Regions from separate parts of the Terribacillus saccharophilus genome, predicted to be linked through region 1. Evidence: riboswitches for the same ligand, from Rfam matches in the RefSeq annotation. Region 1 holds a riboswitch; each other region holds the start of a gene.
What was found. Region 1 has a riboswitch for S-adenosylmethionine ahead of GZ22_RS02160 (hypothetical protein). Riboswitches for the same ligand answer to the same signal wherever they lie in the genome.

Region 1 (8,236 bases):
TCTTTATCATATATATCCTTACCTCGTTCTGTAACTTCTACAGTGAACCTGGTCGCTCCTGGTTGAGGATGATACGTTTTTAAAAGTGAAAGAAGATACTGTAATTCCTGCGGCTGGTTCTCTTCTGACTCTTTCAATTGCACTATCTTGTCGCAGCGAACAGTCTGGATACGATTTGAATTCATATTGTAGACTTTCGCATACCATTGTCCGAATTTCGCCTGCAGTGTAACAAACTGTACTGTCATACTTCGGATTTCTTCTTTTCGATAGGAAATTGTATAGATCTTCTCCTCCATGATACCTTTTAGGATTTCTTTAAGATAAGGTGCCTCATTACTATGGCTGGGTGTATCCAGCTTTACCGAATCCTTCATCTTTTTCACTCTATCTTTTATACCGCTTGGTAAGACACTCCGAAAGGTCTCTTCCAAGCTATTTATCTCCTGTTCAAATGGTGTTTCCTTATATCCCGATAACGTTAGCATCGCAAAGTAAATGGCGTATAGTTCATTTGCAGTAAAAGTGATTGGCGAAATGACGCGATTATCTAAGACAACGTACTTTCCGTTTCGACCGTGTTCCGCGTAGATCGGCATTCCGAGCATTTCAAGTGCCTGGACATCTCGAATGGCTGTGCTTCTGGATATACCATACTCCTCCATCAAGTCTTTTAAGTTAAATTGCTTCTTCTCATTTATGTACTGCAGCATGTCCTGCAATCTTTCTGATTTACGCATGATAAAAGCTCCTTAATAGGTGTCATGAATTGATACCTTTTTACTGTAAGCTAAAACTGTTAACAGGAAAAGGAGTGTTTTTTTATGACATTGGAGATAGCAGTTTTTCTATCAATGAATGGAAAGGCTAAAGAGGCGATTGAATTCTATAAGCGCAACTTGCAAGCAGAGGAACTTTTACTTGTGACTTATACAGACATGACACAGCGTGATCCCTTCATGGAGCTTACAGAAGAAAACAAGGAGCTTATCTCGCACTCTGTGCTGCAAATTGGAAAAACGAAAGTAATGATTGCGGAAGAGACAATGGAGCCTAAGGAGAAATATCAAGCAGGAAATAACTTTTCTCTTTGTATTCAAAGTGCAGACTTAACGGAGGTAAAACGTTTCTATCAGAATATAACGAGTGACACTCGTGTGAATGTTATACGTCCGCTATCGGCGAATATGTTCAGTGAAGCGTATGCTATTGTGCGAGATCCCTTTGGAGTTGATTTGCAGCTGATGTATGATCCAAGATTGAATTAGATACTAAAAAGAGGAACCAGCATTTATGCGTGGTTCCTCTCTTTCATCACATAGCAGGATATTTGCTGCACTTTCGCATTCTTTCCCGCACTTGTGAATGTAAAAATTAGCGCGAAAGAGTATGTCTGTGTATCTTTTTTGAAAGAACCGTTCACTGCTCCTTGCTTGCCGTGAGTAAAAGCATTGGCAATATGTAAAGATGTGATACTCTGCAAAGGAGTTAACATAGATAAGATATTCTTATGACCAACATATACATCCCTACCAGCTAGCTCCACTGTGCAATCTGCGGCAAGTTTCTCTTCTAACTGTTCATGTTGCTGCAGAAATGCGTCAACTGTCAGCTGACGAATTAGCTCACTCTTAGGAGAGTTGCCGCATGATGAGATGCCTGTCACCTGTATTTTTGTCATGAGTATCCTCTTTCTTTTGCATTATTATCTTACTGAGAAACAAAAAACTTCTGCTGCAATGCTTTTGTGACAATACGCTGATAAGCTTCTCTTTGCGGATTCTTCGCCAGCTTCTTATTATTCAGTCGCCCAATAACTTTTCTCACATCCTTATCAGAAATAAGCAAATCCCGATACGGCTGTTGCTTCAAATACTGCTGGAACCAATCTGTCTTTTTCAAGTTCTCGATATTGTGCTGCGTATCATCCTCAGAATAAGAGCCCGAAATGGAAGACAGCATCAGAATACTGAATACATCCAAGAGTATAATCATGTTTTCAATCCTTTCCTAATAATGTAACTGATATTATCTGTACGATTCAATAAATAATGGGTTTCATTTCCATTTACACATAACAAAAAAACCTACCGCTACAAAACGGTAGGTTCTATATCATTATCATTTAAGAAGCAATCGGCTTCGTCGGTGTTTTAGTTGTGTGTTTTGGATAGTGATTTCTTAGATAAGGCATTACCCAGCGATCCAGTCCATATCGTCCGGCATTAGCTCCTGCGACAAGTAAGAAGATAGTTAGCAAGACCATTTGGGCGTTTGTGCTGACGGTGCCACTGAACAAGAAAGCGAAGTTCATTGTTATTCCCATAAGAGCAGCGAAGTTAGTGAAGACTCCGAGTATAAGTGCGATTCCTACAAGTATCTCTCCCCACATAACAAGGAAGCTGAACAACCCTGCGTTTGGCAATGCGACTTGTTCCAGGAAGACTGCCCACCAGCCTTGCACCGCTGGATGATCTCCGCCGGCTTGTGCGACTGCGCCTTGCAGGAAGCCACTTGCATCAAAACCGCCGCCTGTCAGTTTGCCCAGTCCGCCTGTTAACCAGCTATAGCCAAGGTAAATTCGGATAACTGCCCAAAGTCCCGCTGCTGCTTTACTGTTTCGAATCCACTGTATGATCATTTTCTTCAACACTCCATTCATGAAAATAGTTTGTTAAACATTTCACATAATAGATTGAGATGGATTAGCGCTGTTCCTTCTACACTTGTAGTATAAGCGAAAAAAAGATATTGCGCGCACCATTGTGAACGTTTTCACAAATTCGCAATATTCCTATTACAGATTTGTGAACATGGGCGAAATGCTGTTTCAAATGCTCTTCTTTATCCGATTGCTTCTTGTCATAAGAAAAGAACGAGGTGTATGCCTCGTTCTCCGATTCAAAGGGATATTCTCATTTTATTTTAATGCTTCACAATACCTTCCGGGACTGCGGAAAGGTTTTCGTTACATTGTCTTCCTACGCTTTTCATCTTCCTCTTCACGTTCCACCCAATAATCGGCATTTTCAATATTGACTTTTGAAGGACGGAATATGGGATCAAGCCCTTGCTTCCTTTGTGCCTTATAATCCTTGAGTGCGATCATCGTCGGTTTATACAGCAGGATGACAGCTATTAAGTTTACCCAAACCATTAATCCAAGTCCTATATCCGCTAGTGTCCAAGTAAAGGTTGCCGAGCGTACAGTGCCGAAGAATATCGCCGCCAAGAATAATACCTTTAAAATATTGGAGAAAACCTTCCTTGATTTACCCCTGACGATATAAAACAGATTCGTCTCAGCAATATAGAAATAAGCAACGAGTGTAGTAAAGGCAAAGAGAAATAGAGAGATTGCCACAAATGGCGATCCGAATCCGCCAAGCACTCCATCTACTGCTGCCTGCGTATAGCCTGCACCTGCTTCCATTCCATTTGTATAGTCGACAATATAGCCGCCATCCGGATCTGTTACACTATAATTACCTGTCATCAATATCATCAGTGCAGTTGCTGTACAAATAAGCAGTGTATCAATATAAACTGAGAAGGACTGTACCAAGCCCTGCTTTACTGGGTGGGAAACTTCTGCAGCCGCCGCTGCCTGCGCTCCTGTTCCCTGCCCTGCCTCATTGGAATATAAGCCGCGTTTTACTCCCCAGCTTATGGCTGCACCAATCATACCGCCAAATGCAGAGTCAACACCGAAAGCACTGCTGAAAATTAGCGCAAATGTACTTGGAACCTGTTCGATATTCGCGAAGATAACAATAGCAGCAACGATTAGATAAAATAAAGCCATGATTGGAACAACATATGAAGCCAAGAAGGCTATTCTGCGGACACCGCCAAAGATGACGTATCCTGTGATAACAACCAAAGCAATCCCAGTGATTACTGGTCCGATGCCGAATGCATTATTCATGCTGTCAGCAATTGCATTTGCCTGCACACCTGGTGTTAAAAGACAGGTAGACACAGCTGCAACCACCGCAAAAATATAGCCATACCATTTCCATCCAAGCCCTTTCTCCGCATAATAGGCTGGTCCCCCGCGATACTCGCCATCCACTTTCTTTTTATAAATCTGCGCAAGCGTCGACTCCGCAAAAGCAGCCGCAGATCCAAAGAAAGCAATGAACCACATCCAGAACACAGCCCCAGGGCCTCCTGCTGCGATAGCAGTCGCAACCCCTGCTATATTCCCTGTACCAACTCTGCCTGAAAGCGCAATAACCAGCGATTGAAAGGGCGAAACGCCTGATTCAGAACTTTTCCCGGTAAACGTGTGCACAACCATGTCCTTCACATATCTTACCTGCAGAAACCCGGATGCAATTGTATAAACCCCAGCAACCACAGCGATGAAAATCAGCATTGGTACACTCCATAAATAACCGCTAATCTCCGTTAGTAAAGCTTCAAAGCCCAATAGAATACCTCCTGAAAAGATGTATTTAAGACGGATTATGGGTTAATTATGTCGAAATACCATGATGGATGCATCTATGTTGTGAGATCATATAACACACTTATTTGATTATTCAGATATTTATTCTGTTCTCAGAAGGTAATATTTAAATATATTAACAAAACGTAGTCAGTACTTTCTTACATTCTCTAAAATACACCTATCAATTATTCCCTTCACTTCGTTTCGGTCAGACATTCACCGTTGACGAATACTACGTTTTTCATTCTGCAGCTAGTCAGTTTTTGAACGGAAAAAAAGACCGCCAGATTGACGATCTTCATTATTCAACAAAAGCCGTTAATCTTATTCCATTTTCAAAAGTTCAGCAATAATATCGGAACTACCAGGCATCAATAAGACTATTGACACCACTATGAATAAGATTCCAATAACAAACAACAAAATTACTGCCTTAACAGCTGCAGAAACACCTTTTTTCATGATTCCTATAACAAACAAAATGATACCTATCAAAAGTAGTAGTAAATACCAAAAACCCACTACATCAACCCTCTCTGCAAATCATCTGTTTTTAAGTCCTATATTAAACTCAACGATACGAATCATGTGTCGGTACAAACAAATCTTCCTCAGCCTGCCGGACAACAGAGAAATGGTCGACGTTATAGTGACCGTGCAGAATCTGATTATGATGCTGAATGATTTGCTCTGCAGTCAGAACATCGGAGCCGGCTGTGGAATGGCCATCTGCCACGAGTGTTACATCCATCCCTTGTACGGTTGCAGTACGAACCGCCGTGTCGATACAATGCTGGGTTTCACAGCCCATGATGACAAGATGTGTGAAACCTTCTTCTTTTACATGTTCCAGCAAACCTGTTCCATAGAAAGCATTTGTTGCCTGCTTGTTAAAGACAGGCGCTTTTTCTGGCACTTGGATACCCGGATGAATTTGAAATCCGGCACCTTTCCCTTCTGCTACATCTGTATCACGGACGAATAGAATTGCGGCGTCTGCTTTTTTTGCTTTCGTGATCACTAGATTTATTTGCTCAATCAAGTTTTCTTTACGATAAACAGGTCTCTCTCCTGCTCCGCCTTCAACCAGTGCTTGCTGTGCGTCAATAATCAATAGTGCTTGCTTCAATAAAAGCTCCCCTTTAGCTGATTGCTGTGACACTCCTGCTTTGCGACTTGTATGCTGCATTTGTCTTTTTCATACTGAACCGCCTCCTCTATACTGTTAGCTTCAGTATACTGGAAATTAAACAGGAATGGGGAATTTTACCACAAACTAAAATTGTAATTCTTTGCTTCGTAAAAGATAAGTCTGAATCAGCTGATTTGTATCCTCCAAGTCCTTTACTGACACGACCTGAGTCGTCTGATCAAGATGCTCTATCGGGATATTTAGGACGCTGACTGGAATTTTAGTAGATAGCTTTTTATAGCGATGCCGAAATAAAAATTCCAGCTGAAATGGAATATCATGAGCTATGGCCAAATCGACCAGCTGATTTTTTAATGTCTGATTGATCGGAATCGTTTTGTCTGCCACTTTGATGGCAACTCCGCTTCCTAATTCGATGGCTCCTCGGCTTTTGTGCGCTATTCTTTGACGCGGGACGGATCCGATGAAAAAGGCTGCTTCCCCTTCGAGCTGATAGGTAAGTTGCTTTTTGTTATGAAACGGAAAGAAGATAATAGTGATTTCCCCTTCAGCTGTATCCCATTGCTGCAGTAGATTAATCGCAATTGCCGGTGCCACTTTATTATCCAATCCTTTTCCGACGACTCTTCCGCTCACTTCGTCACCAAGATACAGGAAATCATCATATAGCGTAACATGGTTGCCAGGCTCAACACCCATCTCGCGCGCATCGTTTTTCGAGTTGGCGCCGATGTCGATCACAGCCGCATGCTGCCCTGTTTCCCCTGCCATAATTACGCCCTGCACTAATCCATTCTTTGTCTCGACTTGAACAGTCTGGCCTTGAGCATAGGTGAGGGAAAAATAATTCGCATCCGCTACAAGAGAACCTGACTCTGTAATGGATGATACAACGTAAATTTCCTCCTTCACCTCTGCAAGCAAAGTGATTTTTGGCGAATACTTTTCTCCATATTTACGGACAATAAGATTCCCCCGACTGTCAAAGTGCATCTCATCCGCGAACGGTGTAATCTTATCGACGATCTGTGAAACAAAGGACTGATTGTACCCTTTATACTTAGACAGTTCCCGAATCAATTCAAACATGTTGCCTTCCCCTTTCTGTAGGCAGCGGGACAAATACAAAAGCCTCTCGTGCAAGATGCGTCGAGAGGCTTCCTCTATTCATCTTATCTGCCGGCTATGAACCGATGGAATTAGCACAGTATCTGTTGTCAGACCTGCTGCTGAGGTTTCACAGGGCCATATCCCTCCACCTCTCTAGATAAGAAACATATACAGTTTTCAGAAAGTTTACCAGACAGCGAGCAGATTGTCAATATACCTTATCGGGTTACTCGGATTAATTGAGTATTAGAATAAAAATGTAAATTGCTTTCGACAACCATTAATATGCGCATATAAGAATGACTTAGAACAATCAAAATTAAAGAATCCTTTGATTACTTTTATTGGTATATTTATACATATGTATTATGGGAGGGAGATACTTTGAATTTAATACCCGAGAAACATTCTTACGATGACTACTTAATGGAATCAGATGTAATAGACTTCTCACACCCTCTGATCAAGGAGAAGGTAAGTGAGCTGATTTCATTTCAAATGTCCGAATCAGACATAGTCAGAGTGGTATTCAATTACGTCCGTGACAATATAGCGCACTCATGGGATATTCAAAGCCCACGGGTGACTTGCAAAGCTTCAGATGTACTTACATATGAAGAAGGTATTTGTTATGCAAAGTCTAACTTGTTTGCCGCTATGTTAAGGTCATTAGATATTCCTACTGGCTTTTGCTACCAAAGATTGACCCTATTCGATACACCAGACAAAGGTTATTGCATTCATGCTTTAAATGGAGTTTTTATGAAAGACTTAAATAGGTGGATCCGTTTAGACGTACGCGGAAACAAACCTGGCATACAATCTGAATTTTATCTGGACGAAGAGCAATTAGCATTCCGAATTAATGAAGATTATAGTGAAATAGATTATCCTATTATCTACGCTGCACCCAATGCAAAGACAATCCACACTTTAGAAATAAGCAAAAATGCTCTGAACATGTATAAGAATCACTTACCTGATTTTTTATAATATTGAAAAGGATCATATATGAAAGGGCTGATTATAATGAGTTGGGAAGCCAAACGTGCCATTGCTGTATTATTCATTAGCATTCCTCTTTTAATCGCAGTTTATCTTTGTTTTAACAGTCATTTATTGTATCAAAGCAGCTTTGACATGACCGATGGTGATGTTATAGGCAGGACTCTAATAATCATCTTTACACTCTATCTTTTCACGAAGATAGGGTTCGTTATATTGAAGAGTACAGAAAAGCAGCCTTAATACTAAAAGCTACATACAGCATAATAAAACCCTCGACCAATATAATTGTTCGAGGGTTTTATATATACTATTGATTAATATCACAAACAGTTTGCTAAACAGAATAATTCGCAGGCATCCAGCTTGCTCCAACTCCGCCTCTTCCAAAATGAATTGCCATGACAGAACTGATTTCATTGCTGATAAATACTTCTACTCTATCTCCGCATGTTTCCATCGCATGCTTTAGCTCCGTGGCAAGATCAATGGAATTCACGTGTGTAATACGA
Region 2 (8,236 bases), 370 kb from region 1:
ATAAAGTAAGAATCCCCCTATCATTGCGACAATCGGCTGGAGAGAAAGAATGATAGTAGAGCTTGCCACTGTCGTTAGTTTTAAAGAACTAAACCATAGGGCGAAATGTGCTGCTAGACAGGCTCCTGACAATACGAAAGCCAACGCTTCTTTCCTTCCAATCTTCTTGAACTCTTTTCGCTTTATCCACACAATCGGAAGCAATAAAAGACATGCCAGATACATACGGTTCATACTTAAAATCGTAGCTGGTGCGTCTGACCATTTGACGAAGATGGCCGCGAAAGAAATAGCGATGATAGATATAACTAATAAAATGGCAGTTTGGTTTTGTTTCATATGCAGCCTCCTTCTCAAGCTATTAAGTTTTAAATATCAATTACATCCATTCTAGACCTTCACTTGTCATATTGTCTTGATAAAATTTTAATTTTTGCTATAAAAAAAGATTATGTATTATTCGCATGTAATCCACTTCTTAATGACAGAAGATGCACTAACTGCACGGTTTACATTCAACCAATGGCTCTTTCATCTTTATTAATCGCAAGCATCCATTCTGGGCAGTATGATAAGATAGATAAAAATTCAAAAAGCTAGGTGAATTGTTGTGGAAAACAAAGAAAAAATAACATATGTAAGAGGTACTCCCGACCTTAAACAAAAAACAAAACGTGCTGCTATGTTGACTCATGCATTCAATTCCTGTTCCCCAGATGAAGAAACTAAGAAGGAAGAACTTTTAAGGGAGTTGCTCGGAAGATGCGGTCAGCAGCTTTCCATTGAGCATAATTTTCATTGTGACTTAGGATATAACATTGAAGTAGGGGAAAACTTTTATGCTGGATTCAACTTCACGGTGCTTGATATGGCAAAGGTCACTGTTGGAGATAATTGCATGATTGGACCTAATGTCGGGATTTATACAGCTGGTCACTCCATACAGCCTGTTGACAGGACAAAAGACGGTTATGCTATTCCGATTACAATAGGTAATGATGTTTGGATCGGCGGAGGCTGTACGATACTTGCCGGCGTTACAATCGGGGATAATTCCATTGTGGCAGCTGGTTCTGTTGTAACGAAAGATGTACCATCAAATACGATTGTTGCCGGTAATCCAGCGAAGCGTATTAAGGATATAGAATAAACAAAAAGCCGTCAGTATTGACGGCTTTTTTATTACTCTTCTGGCCAAACTGTCTTCGACACATCAACGATAAAGCGCAGTTTTTCCCATTGCTCTTCTTCTGTCAGTTTATTGCCATGATGTGTAGAAGCAAATCCGCATTGGGGGCTTAAACAAATTTGGTCAAGCGGGATATATTTTGCTGCTTCATCAATACGGCTGATAACAGCATCCTTATCTTCCAATTCACCGAACTTCGAAGTTACAACGCCCAGCACGACTCTTGGACCGTCCTGCGGGATATATTGAAGCGGTTCAAATGTGCCGGAACGCTCATCATCATATTCTAGGAAGAAGCCGTCCACTTTCTCTTTCGCTAATAGATCTTGGGCAATCAGATCATAGCTTCCTCCGAACATATAAGTGGAGCGGTAGTTTCCTCGACAGAGATGCGTCGTCACAGTAAGGTCTTCTGGTTTTCCTTCCAATACACCATTGATTACTCGGCGTGCCAAATCGATCAGGAATTCCCGGGAATGCTCTCCATCGAATTTCGCATCAGGTGACGACAGCGTTGCAATATAGACATCATCCAGCTGCAAATAACGCACTCCCAGATCATAGAAAGCTTGGATGGCATCTTTGTATGCCTGGATTACGTCAGCCGCAAAATCCTCGATATCTGGATAAATCGAATGATCGCGAATATCTGTATGGAAAAGCTGGTTCGGACTAGGAATTGTCTGTTTAGCTACCGCCCTTCCTGCGACGATGTCTTGGAATACCTTATAGTCCTCCAAGAATGGATGGTCAGGATTGAATGAAACTTTGCCGGTATTCTTAATGTTATACCGTTCTGTCTCTTCACCTTTGAACAGATAGCCGGTGTCTGGAACATAGCCCGTGATGCCATTAAGATGCTCCAAAAAATCTGTATGCCAGAATCTTCTTCTGAATTCTCCGTCTGTTACGAGCTCCAAACCGACTTCAATCTGTTTGTCTACGATTCTTTTAATTTCTGACGTTTCAATTCCGCGAAGATCTTGTTTACTGATTTGTCCTTCTTTGAATTGCTGTCTTGCTTTGTGCAGTACATCTGGACGAAGTAAGCTCCCTACGTGATCTGCTCTGAATGGTGCCGTTTTAGTTTTCGTTGTCATGTTCATCTCTCCCATTTTAGTTTTCTACTTTTTCTGTTACTCGTCCAGCAGCCTTTAAGGCCTGCTGCAGATCTCCAATGAGATCCTCCACATGCTCCAGCCCGACAGATAACCGCAAGAGTCCATCTGATATACCTCGTTTCTTACGCTCTGCTTCCGGCATAGCAGCATGTGACATCGTTGCTGGATACGAAAGAATGGATTCAACTGCGCCTAGACTGACGGCAAAGATAGGGATGCGAAGCTGTTCCACAAAAATCTTGGCGTGCTCCCTGCTCGGCAGAGCGAACGATAGTACTGCTCCATTTCCACTGGCCTGCCCGGTATGTATGTCATGTCCGTTATGGGTGGGCAAGCCAGGGTAGAAGACATCTTCCACAAGCGGGTGATGCAGCAGGAATAAAGCTATTCTCTCCGCCGATTCCGATGACTGACGCAATCTTGCACCTAAGGTCTTTATTCCTTGAAGCAGCAAATAGCTATCTTGGGCACCAAGAATTGCACCAAACGTGTTCTGAATAAAAGCCAGTCGTTCTCCCAATTCCGTATCCTTTGTAATCAGCAGCCCAGCGATAATATCACTATGACCTGACAGAAACTTGGTTGCACTGTGAATGACCACATCCACACCAAATGCCAATGGCTGCTGATACAGCGGAGTCAAAAAGGTGTTGTCCAAGAAAGTTAAACAATCGTTCTGCTTTGCTATCCGGACAACTGCCCGGATGTCTGTCACCTTTAAGCAGGGATTAGACGGTGTTTCCAGGTAAATGACCTTCGTATTTGGTCGTACAGCTGCTTCAACAGCATCCAAATCTGTTAAGTCTACAAAGGAATGACTAATCTGGAATTTTGGAAGGATTTCTGTCACAAAACGATACGTTCCACCATATACATCCACAGTCACAATGACATGATCACCTGCCGACAGCAGCATGAACGCTGAGGATATTGCTGCCATGCCAGATGAAAATGCTAAAGCATCTGTGCCGGACTCCAATTCAGCGGCCTTTTGCTCCAGTGCTTTTCGTGTCGGATTGCCAGAACGACTGTAATCAAATGGACCAAAATCATCAAAGCTTTCCTGGTGGAAGGTAGACGATAGATAAATCGGCACATTGACCGCTCCTGTACGTTGCTCTTTGTATGATCCCCGTATACACGTCGTTTCTGCATGTTGTTCTTCCATATGATGACCTCCTAATCCAGTTTGGCGAATGCTTGCTGTAAATCACCAATCAAATCCTCTGCTTCTTCAATTCCGACCGAGAAGCGAAGCAGACAATCACAAATTCCTCTGGCTTCCCTCTCCTCAATAGGAATGTCCGCATGTGTCTGTGTTGTCGGATACGTTATAAAGCTCTCCACCCCACCAAGGCTTTCTGCAAACGTGATGATGTTTAGGCTGCGAAGGAATGTATCGACCCAGCTGCTGTCCTGCACACGGAACGAAAGCATTCCACCTTTGCCTGTATACAAGACATCCTTCACCTTTGACTCCTCTGCCAGGTAATTTGCAATATGCTGTGCATTTGCTTGGTGCTGCCGCATTCGTAGCGGCAGCGTCTTCAAGCCGCGGATGAGTAACCAGGAATCGAGCGGTGACAAGACAGCACCCGTGCCGTTATGCAATACTGCTAATCGATCTGATAATTCACAGCCCTTACTCACTACAAGACCGGCTAAAACATCATTGTGGCCGCCGATATATTTCGTCGCACTATGGATGACAATATCTGCCCCTTCTGTTATCGGCTGTTGGAAATAAGGCGTCAGAAACGTATTATCAACAATCAACAGCAGGTTATGATCTTTTGCTAATTGCGCATATGCAGCAATATCGATTTCCTGCATGAGCGGGTTTGTCGGTGTTTCAAGGAAAATTGCTTTTGTATCTTCCGTTATCAATGCTGCAGTCTCTTCAACGGAATGAAATGGCGCATATACCGGCGATACGTCATATGCATCTGAATAGAAATCAAACAGTCGATAGGTGCCTCCATAAATATCCTCTGGCACTAGCAGTGAATCGCCTGAACGAAAAAGGGATAATACAAGCTGAATTGCTGCCATGCCTGAGCTGCATGCAAAAGCTCGATCGCCTTTTTCCAGCATTGCAAAACCTTCTTCCAGGACAGAACGAGTAGGATTCTTCGTCCGTGAATAATCATACCCGGTAGATTCGCCGATTCCTCCATGTGCATAAGCAGTGGACAGATACACTGGCGGATTCACTGCTCCTGTTATTCCGTCACTGCGATTTCCTAACTGCACGAATGTTGTTTCCAAACTATTTCCCATACCGCTTCTCACCCTTCTCTTAAACAAAAAAAGAACCTTCTCCCCAAAAAGGAAGAAGGTTCAGTCATGACCGAATCAGCTTCTTATCTTTAAGGCGGATACCTTTTGGATTTAGCACCGTGTCTTTCTCAGACTGGTTGCTGAGACATCATCGGGCCAATTCCCTCCGTCTCTCTTGATAAGAAAATTTCTATTTAATTTTTATATTAAAGCTATGTTAACACACAAAAATATACAGTCAAGCATTATTTAAAATTTTCTGCCAAATGAATCTTTTTCTGATGTAATTTTTAGCATAGTACAGCTCATTAGGAAAAAAAGTGACAAAAAATAGGATTGACACCCAGAACTTTTCGGTCTATCCTTTTCCTTACAACTAATATTTCTTATCGAGATTGGTGGAGGGAATGGCCCAACGAAACCAAAGCAACAGGCTGCAAGGTGCAGTACTGTGCTAATTCCAGGTGTATAACACTGCAGATAAGAAGAGCGGAAAATCTTTAAAAGACCCTCTTCTGTCTGGAAGAGGGTCTTTTTTTAGCATCAATTCCGATTATATCCATTGGAAATATCAAGATTATTACAGGAGGTTGGAAATGGAACAGATCAAGCAGAGAATAGCAGAAGTACATACGGAACTAGAAGACAATTTCGCTGAAGTGGTTGAGTGGAGACGATATTTGCACCAGCATCCCGAATTGAGTTTCCAGGAAACAGAGACAGCCCGTTTTATCGCTGATAAACTGCGCAGCTTCGGTTATGAAGATATCCAGACAAACATCGGCGGTTATGGCATCGTCGCTACACTTGCAGGAAAGACAGCAGGCCCAACGATTGCTCTGCGAGCCGATTTCGACGCGCTACCGATTGAAGATGAAAAAGAGACTGCGTATCGATCCAAGACATCTGGCGTCATGCATGCTTGCGGTCATGACGGTCATACAGCCGCCTTGCTCGGAACTGCTAAAACATTGATCAAGCACAAGGAAAGCCTGAAAGGTAAAGTGGTCTTCCTGTTCCAGCCAGCTGAGGAAGTTCCTCCAGGCGGCGCGAAAGCAATGATTGAAGATGGTGCACTTGATGGTGTGGACTATGTTTACGGTGCCCACCTTAATTCGGCTGCTCCTATCGGAAAGATCGGTGTTGGCGAAGGCTTCAAGATGGCAGCAGTTGATAAATTTGCGATCACCATCCAAGGAAAAGGCGGTCATGGCGCAGCTCCACATGAAGCTGTCGATCCAATTGTCATCGGCAGTGATATTGTCAGCGCATTGCAGAAGATTGTCAGCCGCAGAGTCAACCCTCTGGAATCAGCAGTTGTGACACTTGGTGTGTTCCAGTCTGGCCAAGCATTCAATGTTATTCCGGATACCGCCAGATTGGAAGGAACAGTCCGGACGTTTAATGCTGATATCCGCCAGCAGGTGAGAAAACAGATAGAGTCCATTGTAGACGGTATTGCAACTGGATTCGGCGCAACCTATTCAATTGATTATCTGCACGGCTATCCTGCTCTTTACAACCACCCGGAAGAAACCGCACTTCTGCAGCGTCTGTTTGCCGAAGAATTCGGTGAAGAACAGGTTATTCCGCTTGAAACTGGGATGGGCGCTGAAGACTTCGCTTATTATTTACAGGAGAAACCCGGAAGCTTCTTTAAAGTTGGCTCCCGCAATGAGGATACTGCCACACATTATCCACATCATCATCCTAAGTTCGACATCGATGAGCGAGCTTTGCTTATCACGGAAAAAGCATTTACGAAAATTGTATTCTCGTTATTGGGAAGCTAAGGAGGAAGTATATTGAATAAGAAGTTTGCACTTATATTATTCGGCTTGATGGCCACTATTGCCCTATTCGGGTGCTCCAGCAATTCCAGCAGCAGTTCCGGTGCAAGCGGCGGAGATCCCGTTGAAGGCGGTGACCTAAATGTTGCCATGACAGCTGATCCCGATACGCTTGACTGGATGTATTCCGGAGAAAGTGCTACTAGAAAAATTGGCTGGCATATTTACGAAGGTTTATTTGCAATAGATCATGATTATCAAGTACGCCCTTTGCTTGCTGACGATCATACCGTCAGTGATGATAAAAAAACCTATACGATCACGCTTCGTGACGGACTGAAATTCCATAACGGGCAAGACGTAACAGCTGAAGACGCAAAAGCATCAATCGACCGCTGGCTGAAGGTCTCCTCTGTCGGTAAGATCGCTGCAACACATGTTGATTCAGTCGAAGCAACAGATAACCTGACATTGGTCATTACGCTCAACGATCCGTATACCGCTTTGCTTACTGATATGTCTGCACCAAAAGCATCAGCTGTCATCATTCCAGCTGACATTGCTGAAGCAGCAGGTGAGCAGCCGCTGACAAACGAGCAGCTTATCGGTACAGGTCCATTCAAATTTGATTCCTGGAAGCGCGGGAATGAAATTGTCCTTTCCAAATTCGATGACTATCAATCTCGTGAAGAAGAAGACTGGGGCGGTTTGACAGGTAAGAAAACCGCATACCTGGATACGATTCATTTCAAGATCGTAAAGGATCCGCAAGTCATGCTCAATGGACTTAAAACAGATCTATATGATTATGTACAATCGATCCCGCTTGATTTATATGATGTAGTTGATACGACACCAAATGTTGAACCAGCTATCTCCAGTAATGGCTACTCTGTCATTACACCGGATAAATCAGAAGCACCTTTCGATGATATCAAGGTCAGAGAAGCACTGCATGCTGCACTGGATAAAGAAGCAATCGCCAAAGCAACTTACGGCAACAGCGAATTTTATAATCTAGATGGTGCCTTGTTCACCCCAGATCAGACCGCTCTTTACTCGGATCAAAACATCGACAACTTCGAAGCTTTTAATCAGGATGAAGCTAAAAAGCTGCTTGAAGACAGCTCCTATGACGGTCAGCCAGTAAAAATCATCTTCTCTAATGATCATGCAGAGTATAAGAAAATTGCCGAAATCGCAGAACAGCAGCTTGAAGCAGTTGGCTTCAACGTCGAACTGGAGTCCTATGAATGGGCAACTTACCTGGAAAAATGGAGCGATGGCTCTAACTGGGATATGGTCGTAGTCGGCTGGTCTCCATTCTTCTCGCCAAACCAAGCTGGTGTAGTAAGCCAGGATTCCAACAGCAGCGGCTGGTACAACAGCGAACGCTGGCAGGAGCTTATCACACAATGGGGGGAAGCAGAAGATGAAGCCGCCCAGCAAGAGATCCTCGCTGAGCTGAACAAGACGATTTATGACGAGCTTCCGTTTGAGAAAGTAAGCAATCTTTCTACGCTCGATGCACGCACTTCCAATTTGCAGGATTATGATGATTGGTATGGTCCTCGCTTCTGGAATACATGGAAATCACAGTAATGCCCCGAGAAAATCGCCTGCGTTACCGCTGGCGATTTTCTTCCATTTCTAAATAAAGGAGTGACACATGTGCTTAGTTACACGATCCGAAGACTGTTATCTGTCATACCGGTTATGCTCGTTGTCAGCATCATTGTATTCCTGCTCGTTCACCTGACACCCGGAAATCCAGCCTTTATCATCCTTGGAGAAGACGCTTCACCGGAAGCCATTGCACAGCTAGAGAAACAGCTTGGTTTAAATGAGCCTTTGTA
Region 3 (8,236 bases), 1.5 Mb from region 1:
AGCATCTTCTTTCATTTGCTCGCGAAGTGCAGCTTCGTCCTGACCAGAGAACTGAGCGTACATTTCAAGTGTCATACCTTGCATTTGAAGACGCTGTTCGAATTCACGAACCATGCGGTCTAGTTCTGTATCTACCATTGCGTCTGGAACTTCCACTTTCGCGTTGTCTGTAGCAAGGTTGATCAGCTGCTCACGTTTGTTGTTTTCCGCTGCTGTTGTTTTTTCTTCTTGAAGACGGTTTTTCGTTTTTTCACGAAGCGCATCCAAAGATTCAACTTCTTCGTCTACGTCTTTTGCGAATTCATCATCAAGCTCAGGAAGTTCCTTTGCTTTGATTTCATGGATTTTCACTTTGAAGACTGCTTCTTTACCAGCAAGTTCCGCAGCATGATATTCTTCAGGGAATGTCACAGTGATATCGGACTCACTACCGGATTCTTTACCTACAAGCTGTTCTTCGAATCCTGGGATGAAGCTGCCAGAACCGATTTCCAAAGAGTGGTTTTCTGCTTTGCCGCCTTCGAATGCTTCGCCATCAACGAAACCTTCGAAATCGATTACGACTGTGTCGCCTTCTGCTGCAGATCCTTCTTCTTTAACAACCAATTCAGCTTGTCTGTTGCGAAGTGCGTCGATTTCTTTTTCAACATCTTCGTCTGTTACAGTAGTGTCTTCTGCTTCTACTTCAAGACCTTTGTAGTCGCCAAGCTCAACTTCTGGTTTGATAGCTACAGTAGCTTTGAAGATAAGTTCTTTACCTTGTTCGATCTGCTCAAGATCTACATCCGGCTGTGCAACAGGCTCGATGCCAGTTTCTTCAACAGCGTTCATGTATGCTCCTGGAAGAACAATATCAATTGCATCCTGATACAAAGATTCTACACCGAAGCGTTGTTCGAAGATTTTACGTGGTACTCTTCCTTTACGGAAACCTGGTACCTGAACTTGTTTAACTACTTTTTGAAACGCTTGGTCAAGCGCTCCGTCCAATTCCTCAGGAGATAGGGTAATTGTTAAAATTCCCTCGTTCTTGCCTTCTGTTCTTTCGAATTTTGCTGACATAATATTCCCTCCAACATCTATCGTTTGTTTCATGTTAATCGTTCTCAATTCTAGCATAATATAAGTTATTAACTAGTACTGGTTTACAACCATCTTATTATAACATATTCATAGTCGCTTTCAACACTAACGATACGAACTATGTCATTCCTCGGCGACAGTCAGATATTTCGCTTCTAATGTAATGATCTCTTCCATCATGGAAGCGATTCTCTGCGCTTCTTCCTCAGTAACAGCAGGCTGATCGATTTGAAGATAACTGCTTGCCAGCTTCTGCAGTGCAGCAGCCAAAACAGTACCGTCTTCTTCCGTAGGCACCATTGGGTATCTAACATACATATAACGATGCAAAAGCTTGTACACCAAGTCGTATAGTGATGGATTCTGCTGCTCAAGAAGATGCAAATGCTGCAGTACCTGTTTCATCCCTTCCGATTCTTCAACTGTTGTCAGGTTCTCCGGGACAACTGTCATAGTTTCTTTCATCTTATGTATTGTGACTGGGAATTCGATTTCTTGCTTCACGAGCCATTCCAGTACAGCTGTCTGTACAACGGGATCGGCTTCCTCATCAAGAAGGTATGCTTCCATCTTCTGTACATGCGGACTGACATCAAGAGAATGGCATTTTTGGATGAGCTGCCATTGCAAGCTGGCATCCTTACTCTTGCGTGCTTTTTCGAAATTATGTATAAGCTGATCTGCAGTTGTCTGGCTCTTATCTTCGGCCATTTTACGACTTACCTTCTGCAGCTGGTCAAACGATGTCTTAAGCGGCGTCGGTATTTTCTCAGTTGCATACACCTCATCCAGCAGTTCTACTACTTCATCGTAGCGTCCGAGCTGGAACAGCAGCGTTAAATGAATATGTAAGTATTGCAGATAATCCTTATCCTTGGCAGCCAACAGCTGCAAGGACATTTCCTCCGCCTCTTCATGCCTGCCCAGCTCCATTAGACATATTAGGCGCCCAGTCAGAATTTCCGGCTGACGGTATCCATAATCCAGAAGCTGTTCAAACTTCCCTATAGCATCGGTGTAGTTCTTCTCCTGCAGCTCCTTCATCCCTTCCCGCTCCAGCCGCGTCTTCAGACCCGGGAACAGGACAACATTATTCTCTTTATCCATCGGCAACATCCTCATTAGATTTTCAGTTAGAGACCTGGTAACAGCTATACCCTTAAATGTAACAAAGAAAACGCAGATTGCAACTTTAAAATGGCAAAAAGCTGTGAATCCATGCATTCACAGCCTTATAATACTATTCCCTACTTTTCCTGGTGATCCTCAGAGCGGGGTCTTCTGAAAGGTACGACATTTTCCCTGTGGAAATGTGCATCATCGTCGCCTTCCTCTTCTTCATCTAGAAAATCGAATAATCGCTTCTGCATATCTCCAAGTTCCGAGGTCATGCTGCTTTCATTTGCTTCCAAATCATAGATATTGCGCTTGATCTGAAGGTAAAACTCCTTCAAGGGCTTATCTGTATATTGGCTTAGAAGCCGATCCGATATTGTATACTCTTGCTGCAGTTCCAGATCGTAGATGCGGACCATGAAGTATTTCCCGAAAGGTACGGATCCGATAAACCGATAACGCTTCGTCTCATCTATATACATAGGCCACCTCCAAGAAAAGTGTAGCATGTATCGACATCTATATGCATATTTTCTCCATAATATACAGAAAACTTACATTTACTTAATCATGCACACTAGTATCGGAGTGACTACCGAGAAAGTGTGGTTTCTTTATCGATTAGACTGTTTATTGTACCTGTAACAAAAACGCCTCTCCCCGGATAGGATTCCACATGATTGTCACGCAAGCATGCGCCACTTATAGGTGAATGCTCATCGCCTTTCAACCTTATTGCTGAAGCATAATTACCGCCGCCTCTGATGGCGTTCTGCACGATGAGGAAATTTCTGATTGGATTGCTGCGCCCTGTAGGACGGTTTCTACTATCTGTGTCATTTCTGCCGTCCACATTATTTGGATGAATAGCAATCCCACCACCGCACGATTCCATCCGATTATTATATAAAACAACATCCCGCCATGAATAAGCCCGTACAGCCCACTGGAGAGTTTCACTCATTACATTGTCTGAAATAAATATGCGTTCATGCCATCTATCTGCAGTAGCGGAGTGCGAACCAACAGCCCTTCCCCAGCTTCCTTTCGTTTCAGATGGACCGAAGTTATTGTGATGAATCCAAATATCCTGACAAGTTGTTTGATCGAATACAGAGCCTCCCCAAGGGAAAACTCTGCGTGCTTTGGCTAAATCCAACTGAATTGCCTCACTATAAGCGCGCTCTCCATTACGATCATCATAACCAAGAAACTTGCAATGCCGCACTTCGATATTACGCATGGCATTCAGTTCAATCGCGTGTCCGCCACCGTGCTCTACCAGCTGCAGCTGTTCAATAATCACATTTTCCGCATGCGCTAATACAAAGCTAGTACCGCCACGGTAAGCAGGGAAATTCGCATCCCATGTCCCGCCTCGAATAATTAGATTGCCATTGCCACGATATGCACGCATTCGATTCCGCCTGCGTAAATTCAGCAGCATCGGTCCATGATGCTTTTTTCGGAATATAGAATTATCATCCGCCTCAAAGAATGTGTTTGGCTTGAGACGCAATGGTCGACGCAATATGTAAAGTCCTGGCGGAAAGACAATATGTAAGCCTTTTTTGCGATCAGCTAGGTTCAGCAGCTGCTGAATACCCTTCGCATCATCATGTCTTCCATCAGCTCTGATTAGCGGATGATCTGTTGCTACTATTGTATATGCTGACTTTAACTTTTCATTTAAATGATTGCTAGTTCGACTTATATCTCGCAGCGTTTCCGCTAGTTCGTTGAATACTGCTGGCAACTTCTGTTCCTTCTCCATCATGCCGCCTCCTATCAGTGAGTATTTTACCCATTATCCGATTTGGAGAGCCTTTAATCATATTGCGTTACTTTTAAGGCAAGACAGCAAAAGAACGAACAGGAAATCCTGACGCTTTTCCTGCTTTCGGTACGATATTAAAGATGAACGCCCCTTTTGCTGGCAGCTGATCAAGATTCGTCAACAGCTCAACTTGGTAGGAATCTTGTTCCAACACATAATATTCACCAATCAGAGCGCCATTTTTTTGAAAATCGACCGCTGCATCAGTATCAAACGTCTCATGCCCTACTGCCTTAATATCTCGTTCTTCATATAGAAACTTTAGACTTTCCAGTGACCAGCCAGGAGAATGACTGCTTCCCTGTTCATCTTTATTATCCATCTGCTCCTGATTTGGCCAGCGTTTGCTCCAATCTGTCCTTAAGGCTACGAAAGTGCCCGGTTCAATCTTGCCATGCACTGACTCAAACGCCTGAATATCTTCTACAGACAATGCATAATCATGATCGGCAGCAGCTTCCTTAGATTTATCAATCACAACAAGCGGTAACACCAATTCTTTCAGCTCCAGCTCTTCTAAGTATCGTGTCTCACGCACAAAGTGAATCGGTGCATCCAGATGCGTTCCGTATTGCCCCGGGAAAGTAAAACTCTGAGCGAAGAACCCATCATCATGCGAGAATAGTGTTTCGAACTTTGCAGAATTAAAAGCTGAAAAACGCGGAGACTCTGGTCCAAAGGTGTGCGTCAGATCCACCCATTTCTTTTCTCTTAAAACATCCAATGCTTTACTCAACTCGTTTGACATACACAATCACCTCATATTAATAGTGTAAAAAACAAAAAACCTCTCCTAAATAAGAAGAGGTTCGCTACTTTTATGTAGTCCGGTTCTTATCTAGTCTGGAATTAGCACAGTACAAACAGTCTGTTGCTGAAGCTTCATAGGGCCAGTCCCTCCGCCTCTCTGGATAAGAGAATATTCTGTTAACTATCATTATATAGTAAAATCGCTTTTCAGTTCAAGAAAATAAAGCACAAGACATTGAATCTTGCTAATGTAATCCTCTCGTCAACTTCTTTGGTGTTCAAAACAAAAAACCTTACCTTTAAAACGAATATGATTATCCTCGCAGTAAGCCTTTACCTTTCTAGAAACTTCTATATTACAGGTGAAACATTTCGCTTTCGCTTCAGACTGAGCAGCTGATGCCTCTCTATATTTTTTTTGTTTCAATGAATCAATATGCTCTGATCTAATCTTTGGATCCGTTATGTTATTTTTGCTCAATATACGATACATGGATAAGACGTCTTCATCAGTGTATCTTGGAGAATTGGCTTGCACTCTTAACACATTCATTTTTCTACTTATGTACTCCGATAATTCCGTATCATAAACGATGAGATCATTCGATTGAATTTTTCTCAGATCTTCATTCACCTTAAACATACATCTTCTGGTAAACGAGACAATGGAAACGAAATTCGATTCTTCCTCTTCCGACAATATCGATTTTAATGCTTTAATATGTCCAAAATTTTGATGAAAAGGATTCATCATAGGAAATTTCCCATTCACACTCCACTTATCTCTATTTCGGTCGCCATAAATTGTCCCGGCGTAATTTTTCGTTTCAATTACGAATATTGCATAGGATGTAAATATGACATGATCAATTTGAGAATAACCAGATTTTGCGCGAGGATTAGGGAGTAAAACATCACTCAGATATCGGCTATTCTTGGGTAATTGATCAAGTTGAATGTTGATTTTGTACTCTCCAAGTTCTCCAATTCTGGTTGAAGTTATCATAGGTTTCTTTGCTTTTGGTACAGTTTTAGACTTTTCCGATTTTGCATTTGATTTCTTTGATTTAGATCTTTTACCAAACAACCTCTGCAACAATTTAATCAGCCTCTTTTCAAACCACGAATTAGAATATACATTTTTCAATAGGATAATCTTACCACAAATTAATGTAATACTATGATAGTGAATTAGATAAATCAAAACGAGGCTGGGCATAAGTGTTTTAACCATAAAAAAACCGAACAATATTGTAAATCTTCATAAGAAAATTTACATAAGTTCGGTAATTTTGATTAGTTATCCATCTTAGCGTAGGCAGAACACGGAGACTCCTACGGGAACAGCACGAGCTGAAGACCCCGCAGTGGTGAACTTTCCACGAGGAGGCTGAGGCCGTGCCCGTGGAAAGCGGAGTGTTCTGCCGAAGCGGCGCTCAAGAATAACATTCATTTTAAGTAATGAGAATTTAGTTATTTTCCAGCCTCGTTCCATCATTCATCTTACCCCATATAAACACTATCACACGTGCCAGCCTGCGGCTCATAAAAGCAATGATCTTTAAACTGACCTGCAAACGGCTGGCCATACCATGTTGGAGGGCATGGTGCATACGGATTAAAATACCAAAGCGCGTACGAAGCAGGCTGCTGTCTCCAGGACTTCAAGTTTCTTTCTGCCAACCTTCTTTCCTGTTCACGTGCTCGTTGATAAAAAATATTTCCTTTTTGAACAGCTTCGAATGAATAATTCCCGCCCTGTATTTGGAAAATGACGTCATTGATTGATCTTACATCCCCAAAATCTAAACAGTCAGCTACAGCACGGTTTACAATGACATTTCCTACAAACAGCATTCCTAGCTGTCCTTCCCCTTCTGCTTCTGCGCGCATCATTCTAGCCATCAAGTCAATGTCTGAGCTATTGTATTGTACTCTTGCCATGTTATCACCCCACATACAGCGTATGAAAAAAGCCCTCTTTCATGTCATTGTATTAGAGGAAAGCTTAGTCCTATGTATGCAAAATATATATTTTTCATTTTTCACAAGAAAAGCTCTTACTAAAGGTAAATACTGGGGTTTTATACTTGCAGAAGTAGCTATATAATGAAGATGTGAATTTATTCAGAAAAATAAAAATAATGATGAAATGAGGTCTTGTGAACATGGATAATAAAAAATGCCTTAAATGTGGTGCTAGTGAATTTGCTGAAGGTACAGATTTCATACCTATCAAACCGAACAAAATGGCTTTAAGTGGCGGAAATAAAATATATACTTTTTGCTTAGAATGTGGTGAAGTTGATTCAATACGTGTTGAAAATACAGCTATATTCAGAAAAAAATAGAAGAAGTTCAGTGTTAAGTAAAGCATTTGGGAAACCATTGCAATAAGGGTTTCCCATCTTTGTGATAAGACAAAATCAATTACGTTCTGTCGCAAAGTATGCTTCCAACCACGTATCAGCCATCAGTCTATTACCGGCATCGGTCATATGAACACCGTCTGTTGTCAAATCCGTTTTCTTTGTTTGCAAGAAGGCTGTATGTGTCGGGACGAGAGTAGCATCATACTTTGCGGCCAGTTCCCTGACAATGTCTACATACGGAATTAACATCTGATTTCCTTTTGATTCATTATTTTCTTCAATAATTGTCGGCTCCATAAGGAAAATCTCAGCACCCATATGTTTTGTTTCAGCGAGGAGATTAGAGAGGACTGCTTTGAACTCATCCGGATACACCTGGTCTATTTGAGGCTGATCCAGCTGTCTCCATACGTCATTGATTCCAATTGAGATTGATACTAAGACTGGCTTTAATGAGAGTACATCTTGTTCCCATCTAGCCGCTAAATCGGTGACACGGTTGCCTCCTACTCCCTTATTGAAGATATCTACATCTTTTTTCGGTACCAGTTCATCCTGAATCATTTTTACATAGCCATTACCTATGTCTCGAGGATCTTCAAATCTTCCACATTCGGTAATACTGTCTCCGATAAAAACCCATTTTTGACTCATCTAAATACCTCCTTTAAAATACCAGCCTGTTCACCTGTTTTTTATCCAGTCAGTAGGGCTGCATCCTTTACTTTTCTTAAAAATCTGACTGAAATATTGCGGATTATTTCCATAACCTAATTGCTCTGCTAGTTCAAAGACTTTAATATCCCTCTGTCTTCTCATAATTTCTATCGCTTTATCAATTCTGCATCTCAATACATAAGCAGAGAATTTCTCTCCTACTTCTTTCTTGAATAACTTCCCTAAGTAATCTGTGTTCATATATAAGATCTCATTGGCTATCCATTGCAATGACAAGTCCGGATTATCAATATTCTCTTTTATGCTATCTATTATTTTGTTAACGACTGCGGAGTATTTTACAGATGCTTCCGTTTGGCTGCTTATATTTTTCTCTTTATTCTCATCTGCAAGTTCTTGG

Region 2: linked by a shared signal. The riboswitch ahead of GZ22_RS04040 (methionine biosynthesis PLP-dependent protein) and the one ahead of GZ22_RS02160 (hypothetical protein) in region 1 are both predicted to bind S-adenosylmethionine.
Region 3: linked by a shared signal. The riboswitch ahead of GZ22_RS09910 (cyclase family protein) and the one ahead of GZ22_RS02160 (hypothetical protein) in region 1 are both predicted to bind S-adenosylmethionine.

Annotation. Positions count from the first base shown of each region.
Region 1 is NZ_CP008876.1:401,294-409,529, reverse strand. It holds gene GZ22_RS02200 (helix-turn-helix transcriptional regulator) at 1-740, opposite strand, end outside; gene GZ22_RS02195 (VOC family protein) at 825-1,268, shown strand; gene GZ22_RS02190 (hypothetical protein) at 1,292-1,681, opposite strand; gene GZ22_RS02185 (regulator of G-protein signaling domain-containing protein) at 1,711-1,995, opposite strand; gene GZ22_RS02180 (DoxX family protein) at 2,126-2,641, opposite strand; gene GZ22_RS02175 (alanine/glycine:cation symporter family protein) at 2,969-4,381, opposite strand; gene GZ22_RS02165 (cysteine hydrolase family protein) at 5,028-5,585, opposite strand; gene GZ22_RS02160 (hypothetical protein) at 5,733-6,698, opposite strand; SAM riboswitch class I at 6,779-6,883, opposite strand; gene GZ22_RS02155 (transglutaminase-like domain-containing protein) at 7,104-7,712, shown strand; gene GZ22_RS02145 (DegV family protein) at 8,062-8,236, opposite strand, start outside.
Region 2 is NZ_CP008876.1:768,103-776,338, reverse strand. It holds gene GZ22_RS04060 (DMT family transporter) at 1-339, opposite strand, end outside; gene GZ22_RS04055 (sugar O-acetyltransferase) at 611-1,150, shown strand; gene GZ22_RS04050 (5-methyltetrahydropteroyltriglutamate--homocysteine S-methyltransferase) at 1,183-2,289, opposite strand; gene GZ22_RS04045 (aminotransferase class I/II-fold pyridoxal phosphate-dependent enzyme) at 2,306-3,478, opposite strand; gene GZ22_RS04040 (methionine biosynthesis PLP-dependent protein) at 3,490-4,590, opposite strand; SAM riboswitch class I at 4,671-4,775, opposite strand; SAM riboswitch class I at 4,974-5,077, shown strand; gene GZ22_RS04035 (M20 metallopeptidase family protein) at 5,187-6,383, shown strand; gene GZ22_RS04030 (ABC transporter substrate-binding protein) at 6,396-7,982, shown strand; gene GZ22_RS04025 (ABC transporter permease) at 8,052-8,236, shown strand, end outside.
Region 3 is NZ_CP008876.1:1,947,237-1,955,472, forward strand. It holds gene tig (trigger factor) at 1-1,062, opposite strand, end outside; gene GZ22_RS09895 (tetratricopeptide repeat protein) at 1,207-2,190, opposite strand; gene GZ22_RS09900 (hypothetical protein) at 2,331-2,681, opposite strand; gene GZ22_RS09905 (glycosyl hydrolase family 28-related protein) at 2,792-3,976, opposite strand; gene GZ22_RS09910 (cyclase family protein) at 4,047-4,784, opposite strand; SAM riboswitch class I at 4,868-4,954, opposite strand; gene GZ22_RS09915 (nuclease-related domain-containing protein) at 5,049-5,933, opposite strand; gene GZ22_RS09920 (cell wall hydrolase) at 6,290-6,730, opposite strand; gene GZ22_RS09925 (hypothetical protein) at 6,955-7,137, shown strand; gene GZ22_RS09930 (SGNH/GDSL hydrolase family protein) at 7,213-7,812, opposite strand; gene GZ22_RS09935 (response regulator transcription factor) at 7,843-8,236, opposite strand, start outside.